DNA from 2 places in the Streptomyces sp. NPDC057271 genome. Region 1 is predicted to be linked to the other one. Evidence: predicted binding sites of a transcription regulator. Region 1 holds the regulator's gene; the other holds the start of a gene.
What was found. The regulator HrcA, encoded in region 1, represses chaperone genes, less so after heat shock. The targets are predictions, from matches to a motif close to TTNGCACTCNGNNNNNCNGAGTGCNAA.
Positions count from the first base shown of each region.

Region 2: groES (co-chaperone GroES) is a predicted target of HrcA. The motif match lies at 1,791-1,817, and genes of this name have one in related genera.

Region 1 is NZ_JBHUYJ010000043.1:7-3,409, forward strand. It holds gene dnaJ (molecular chaperone DnaJ) at 239-1,378, opposite strand; gene hrcA (heat-inducible transcriptional repressor HrcA) at 1,379-2,398, opposite strand; gene ACFUJR_RS20645 (MBL fold metallo-hydrolase) at 2,552-3,280, shown strand; gene ACFUJR_RS20650 (DUF3097 domain-containing protein) at 3,291-3,403, shown strand, end outside.
Region 2 is NZ_JBHUYJ010000005.1:146,184-149,586, forward strand. It holds gene ACFUJR_RS04320 (SAM-dependent methyltransferase) at 1-282, opposite strand, end outside; gene ACFUJR_RS04325 (polysaccharide deacetylase family protein) at 392-1,315, shown strand; gene ACFUJR_RS04330 (hypothetical protein) at 1,312-1,554, shown strand; gene ACFUJR_RS04335 (hypothetical protein) at 1,590-1,712, opposite strand; gene groES (co-chaperone GroES) at 1,964-2,272, shown strand; gene groL (chaperonin GroEL) at 2,390-3,403, shown strand, end outside.

The sequences.
Region 1 (3,403 bases):
GGGGACGACCCCCGGACCCCCAGCCACCCCGCCTACCGCCCGTTGAACGCGTCCTTCAACCGCGAGAACAGCCCCTGCTGACCCGGCTGACAGTGCCGACCCGGGGGACGACCCCCGGACCCCCAGCCACCCCGCCTACCGCCCGTTGAACGCGTCCTTCAACCGCGAGAACAGCCCCTGCCGACCCGGCTGACAGTGCCGACCCGGGGGACGACCCCCGGACCCCCAGCCACCCCGCCTACCGCCCGTTGAACGCGTCCTTCAACCGCGAGAACAGCCCCTGCTGACCCGGCTGGAACTGGCCCGTCGGCCGCTCCTCGCCGCGCAGCTTCGCCAGTTCGCGCAGCAGCCGCTCCTGCTCGGCGTCGAGCTTCGACGGCGTGGTCACCTCGACGTGCACGATCAGGTCGCCGCGGCCGCCACCACGCAGGTGCGTGATGCCGCGCCCGTGCAGCGGGATCGACTGGCCGGACTGGGTGCCCGGGCGGATGTCGACCTCCTCCATCCCGTCGAGCGTCTGCAACGGCACCTTCGTACCGAGCGCTCCCGCCGTCATCGGAATGGTGACCGTGCAGTGCAGGTCGTCGCCACGGCGCTGGAAGACCTCGTGCGGGACCTCGTGGATCTCGACGTACAGGTCACCGGCGGGGCCGCCGCCGGGACCGACCTCGCCCTCGCCCGCGAGCTGGATGCGCGTGCCGTTGTCGACACCGGCCGGGATCTTCACGGTGAGCGTGCGCCGCGAACGGACCCGTCCGTCGCCCGCGCACTCGGGGCACGGGGTCGGGACGACCGTGCCGAAGCCCTGGCACTGGGGGCAGGGGCGGGAGGTCATGACCTGGCCCAGGAAGGACCGCGTGACCTGCGAGACCTCACCGCGGCCGCGGCACATGTCACAGGTCTGGGCGGACGTGCCGGGCGCGGCACCCTCGCCGGAGCAGGTCGTACAGACGACCGCCGTGTCGACCTGGATGTCCTTCGTCGTGCCGAAGGCGGCCTCGTTGAGGTCGATCTCCAGCCGGATCATGGCGTCCTGGCCGCGGCGTGTGCGCGAGCGCGGCCCTCGCTGTGACGCCGTACCGAAGAAGGCGTCCATGATGTCCGAGAAGTTCCCGAAGCCGCCCTGGCCGAAGCCACCGGCTCCACCACCGCCGCCGGACGCGGACAGCGGGTCGCCACCGAGGTCGTAGACCTGCTTCTTCTGCGGGTCCGACAGCACCTCGTAGGCGGCGTTGATCTCCTTGAACCGCTCCTGCGTCTTCGGATCGGGATTGACATCCGGGTGCAGCTCGCGGGCGAGCCGCCGGAATGCCTTCTTGATCTCGTCCTGGGACGCGTCGCGGCGCACGCCGAGTACGGCGTAGTAGTCCGTGGCCACTTACGACTCCGCCAGGATCTGTCCGACGTAACGTGCCACTGCGCGTACCGCTCCCATCGTTCCGGGGTAGTCCATGCGGGTCGGTCCGACCACGCCGAGTTTGGCGACTGCCTCGTCGCCCGAACCGTAGCCGACCGCGACGACGGACGTGGAGGTGAGGCCCTCATGGGCGTTCTCGTGCCCGATCCGTACGGTCATGCCCGAGTCCTTGGCCTCGCCCAGCAGCTTGAGGAGCACGACCTGCTCCTCCAGTGCTTCGAGAACGGGCCTGATCGTGAGGGGGAAGTCATGGCCGAAGCGGGTGAGATTGGCGGTGCCGCCGATCATCAACCGCTCCTCATGCTCCTCCACCAGGGTTTCGAGCAGGGTCGCGAGCACCGTCGAGACCGTGCCGCGGTCCTCCGTCTCCTCGAAGGACTCCGGAAGATCCTGCACCAGCTGCGGCACGTCCGCGAAACGGCGGCCGACGACGCGGCTGTTGAGCCGGGCTCGCAGGTCCGCGAGCGAGGCCTCGCCGAACGGTGCCGGGCAGTCGATCATCCGCTGCTCGACCCGGCCGGTGTCCGTGATCAGCACCAGCATCAGCCGGGCCGGGGCCAGCGCGAGCAGCTCCACGTGGCGGACCGTCGAGCGGGTCAGCGACGGGTACTGCACGACGGCGACCTGCCGGGTCAGCTGCGCGAGCAGCCGCACCGTGCGCCCGACGACGTCGTCGAGGTCGACGGCTCCGTCGAGGAAGTTGTGGATAGCGCGCCGCTCGGGCGTCGACAGCGGCTTGACGCCGGCGAGCCGGTCGACGAAGAGGCGGTAGCCCTTGTCGGTCGGAATGCGTCCGGCGCTGGTGTGAGGCTGGGCGATGTAGCCCTCGTCCTCCAGGACGGCCATGTCGTTGCGCACGGTGGCGGGCGAGACGCCGAGCTTGTGGCGCTCCGTGAGCGCCTTGGAGCCGACCGGCTCCTCCGTCCCGACATAGTCCTGGACGATGGCGCGCAGCACCTCGAGTCTGCGTTCGCTGAGCATCGCGCACACCTCCAGCTGTCGTATCGGTTGCTCCGCATTTGGCACTCGCCCTGTTCGAGTGCCAGGAATCCCCCGGCCAGTGTACGGCGGCGGGCATCGCTCCTGGCAAGGAGGCCGTGTCGGAGGCCACGTCGTTGCGGATAGCGTCGCGGTATGGATGTCGATTGGGAAGAGTACGGCTGGGAGCGGCTCGGTAACGGGGTGGGCAGGCGTCGGCTGCCCGGCTGGGACGCCACGGTGGGCCTGGTGCTGGGCGAGCGGGCCGTGCTGCTCTACGACACGGGCTCGACGCTCGCCGAGGGCGCCGAGCTGCGGGCGCAGGCGGAGGCGCTCACGGGCGGCCGGAGAGTGACGCACATCGCACTGAGTCACCCGCACTTCGATCATGTGCTGGGCACGGCGGTCTTCGCGGGGGCGGAGGTGTTCGGGGCGGTGGGCCTGGACGAGCTGATGCGGCGGGAGCGGCACGCGCTGCGGGAGGACGCGGTACGACAAGGGGTGGCGGAGTCGGCGGCGACGGAGGCCGTGGACACCCTCGTCCTTCCGGGGCACATGGTGTCGGGCGAGTGGACGCTGGACCTGGGCGGCCGCCAGGTGCTGCTGGCCAACGTCGGGCCGGGGCACTCGGGTCACGACCTGGCGCTGCTGGTCCCGGACGTCGACGGGGTGGAGGTCGTCTTCTGCGGCGACCTCGTCGAGGAGTCGGGCGAGCCGCAGGCCGGCAGTGACGCCGTCGGCTCGCGCTGGCCGGCGGCCCTGGACCGGCTGCTGGCGCTGGGCGGGGAGGACGCGCTGTACGTGCCGGGGCACGGGGCGGTGGTGGACGCGGCGTTCGTGCGGCGCCAGCGGGATGAGCTGGCACGGCGCTTCTCCGTCGCATAACGTCGCCCGAATGCGCAGCTACAACCCGGATCTGACGCCCCCTTGGAAGCGATCCGCCCCGGTGCCGGAGGTGCCGGCGGAGGTGGACCTCGTGGTGGAGGAGGTCTCGACAGGCTTCTGCGG
Region 2 (3,403 bases), on a different contig from region 1:
CGCGCGGTACGCCCCCACCGTCGCCCGCGTCGACTGCTCGACGCCGTTGGGGGTGAAGTACATCCGGTACGCGTCCTCGGCGCCGAACTTCGCCACCGCGCGCTGACGCAGCCGGGCCTGTCCGAGCGCCGCCGAGACCAGCTCGGCGGGGTGCTCACGGCGCAGCCGGGAGGCGACGGCGAGTTCCCGGGCCGGGTCGTAGTCGCGCAGGGCGTCGAGCAGCGTCTGGCCCTCGGGGGAGAGCAGGGCGGTGAAGGCGGCGAGGTCGGTCACCCGTCCCATTGTGGGCCAGCCGGGGGATGGTGGGCGCCGGGCGGCGGTGTCGGCGGCCCTGGGGGTCTCGGCGCTGACAGGATGCGGCGCCATGCAGCTAGTAAGACAAAAAGAACAGATGCGCACTAAGCGGGCGCTGTTCCTCCGTCGTTCGGTGGCTGCGGCGCTTGTCGTCGCCGCGCTCGGATCCGCCTGTGCGGGCCCCTCCGGCGAGGAAGGGGGCGCCGAGAGCGGACGCAAGGCGCCCGCGCCTCCCGCCGCCGGCCAGCAGCAGGGCCAGGGTGCGGCCGCCGCACTCGACTCGTACGTCGAGAAGGTCCGCGAGCGCCGCGCCGCGCGGGTGCTCGCCGCCAAGAAGTGGGGGCTCGAACGCCCGCCCCTGGAGGCTCCGGCCCCGCCCGTGGTGAAGCCGAAGATCACCACGCGCAAGGGCTTCGAGACCGACGGCGAGGGCCTGCCGCCGGTCTTCACCACCGTGCCGACCAAGCAGAAGGTCGTCTTCCTGACGATCGACGACGGTGCGGAGAAGGACCCCGAGCTGCTGCGGATGATGAGCGAGCTGCAGATCCCCTACAGCGCCTTCCTCAGCGACTACGTCGTCAAGGACGACTACGGGTACTTCGAGAAGATGCGGGACTCCGGGGTCTCCCTGCACAACCACACCCTCAACCACCGCTATCTGCCCGGCCTTTCGTACGCGGCGCAGAAGCGGGAGATCTGCGGCATGCAGGACGTCATCGAGAAGCGGTACGGCAAGCGGCCCCCGCTCTTCCGCCCGCCGTACGGCAACTACAACGAGGACACGCTGCGCGCGGCGAAGACGTGTGGTGTGAAGGCGGTCCCGCTCTGGGCCGCGGAGGCCTTCCCGGACCGGATGGAGTGGCGCGAGTGGGACCGGGACCTGCACCCCGGTGACATCGTGCTCACGCACTTCCGCGGCAAGGGAGACTGGAAGGGCTCGATGGCCGACATGGTCCGCCGCGTGATGAAGACGATCACGGCCAAGGGGTACGCGGTCGCGAAGCTCGAGGACTACGTGTGAGACGCGCGCGCCGGGTGGCGGCGGTCCTGGTGCTGGCCGGCGCGCTCGCGGGGGTGACGGGGAGCGCCTCGTCCGTGGACCCGATCGAGCGGCTGGGCCGTAAGGCGGCCGCACGGGTCGGGGAGGCGGGGGCGGGCAGCGGGGCGCTCTCGAGGACGGCGGCCGGCGTCTTGCACACGCTCTCCCGCCCGGACGACGGCGCGGCGCCGTCAAGGGCCGGTGAGGCCGACCGGGGGTGAGGGCGTTCCGGTCGGGTGCGCGGGATGCGCGTGGGTCACCACTTCCGCATCGCGAGGAAGGTGAGGGCGGCCAGGGCGAGTACGCCCTCGCGGACCAGGAAGAGCGGTCCGGTCAGGGTGGCGGCACCGGTGCGCACCGAGGGCCGGGGGGTCGTCACGCTCGCACCCTTGTACGGAACCTTCGGCTCCGTCGCGCCGTTGCCCGTACCGGGACCGAATCGCCACGCGGCACTGAATTGGCACTCCGCTTGACCGAGTGCTAATCGCAGTCATAGTCTCGGCTCTGGCACTCACCACTGGAGAGTGCCAACACAGCGACGGGCAGGTCCGGCACCCGCGACGACGGATCCACCTGGTCGCCACCCCAGACAGTTAGCCCCGTGAGATCTCCGAAGGGGGAGGTCGGATCGTGACGACCACCAGCTCCAAGGTTGCCATCAAGCCGCTCGAGGACCGCATTGTGGTCCAGCCGCTCGACGCCGAGCAGACCACCGCCTCTGGCCTGGTCATCCCGGACACCGCGAAGGAGAAGCCCCAGGAGGGTGCTGTCCTCGCCGTGGGTCCGGGCCGCTTCGAGAACGGCGAGCGCCTGCCGCTCGACGTCAAGGTCGGCGATGTCGTGCTGTACAGCAAGTACGGCGGCACCGAGGTGAAGTACAACGGCGAGGAGTTCCTCGTCCTCTCGGCTCGCGACGTGCTCGCGATCATCGAGAAGTAATTCACCGAAGTACCTGAAGCACATGCTTTGAGCTGCGCCCCTGACCCCGCACCGGGCGTCCGGGGCGCAGTTCGGTTTCACCAGTTTTTCGACATCCGAGAGGGCTGAATCGCTCCCATGGCGAAGATCCTGAAGTTCGACGAGGACGCCCGTCGCGCCCTTGAGCGCGGCGTCAACAAGCTTGCCGACACCGTGAAGGTGACGATCGGCCCGAAGGGTCGCAACGTCGTCATCGACAAGAAGTTCGGCGCTCCCACCATCACCAACGACGGTGTCACGATCGCCCGTGAGGTCGAGATCGAGGACCCGTACGAGAACCTCGGCGCCCAGCTGGTGAAGGAGGTGGCGACCAAGACCAACGACATCGCGGGTGACGGCACCACCACCGCCACCGTGCTCGCCCAGGCTCTGGTCCGCGAGGGCCTGAGGAACGTCGCCGCCGGTGCCTCCCCGGCCGCCCTGAAGAAGGGCATCGACGCCGCGGTCAAGGCCGTCTCCGACGAGCTGCTCGCGACCGCCCGTCCGATCGAGGACAAGTCGGACATCGCCGCCGTGGCCGCGCTCTCCGCGCAGGACCAGCAGGTCGGCGAGCTCATCGCCGAGGCGATGGACAAGGTCGGCAAGGACGGTGTCATCACCGTCGAGGAGTCCAACACCTTCGGCCTGGAGCTCGACTTCACCGAGGGCATGGCCTTCGACAAGGGCTACCTGTCCCCGTACATGGTGACCGACCAGGAGCGTATGGAGGCCGTCCTCGACGACCCGTACATCCTGATCCACCAGGGCAAGATCTCCTCGATCCAGGACCTCCTGCCGCTCCTCGAGAAGGTCATCCAGGCCGGCTCCTCCAAGCCGCTGCTGATCATCGCCGAGGACGTCGAGGGCGAGGCCCTGTCGACCCTGGTCGTCAACAAGATCCGTGGCACCTTCAACGCCGTGGCCGTCAAGGCCCCGGGCTTCGGCGACCGCCGCAAGGCGATGCTCGGCGACATGGCCACCCTCACCGGTGCCACCGTCATCGCCGAGGAGGTCGGCCTCAAGCTCGACCAGGCCGGTCTGGACGTGCTGGGCACCGCCCGCCGCGTGACCATCACCAAGGACGACACCACCATCGTCGACGGTGGCGGCAAC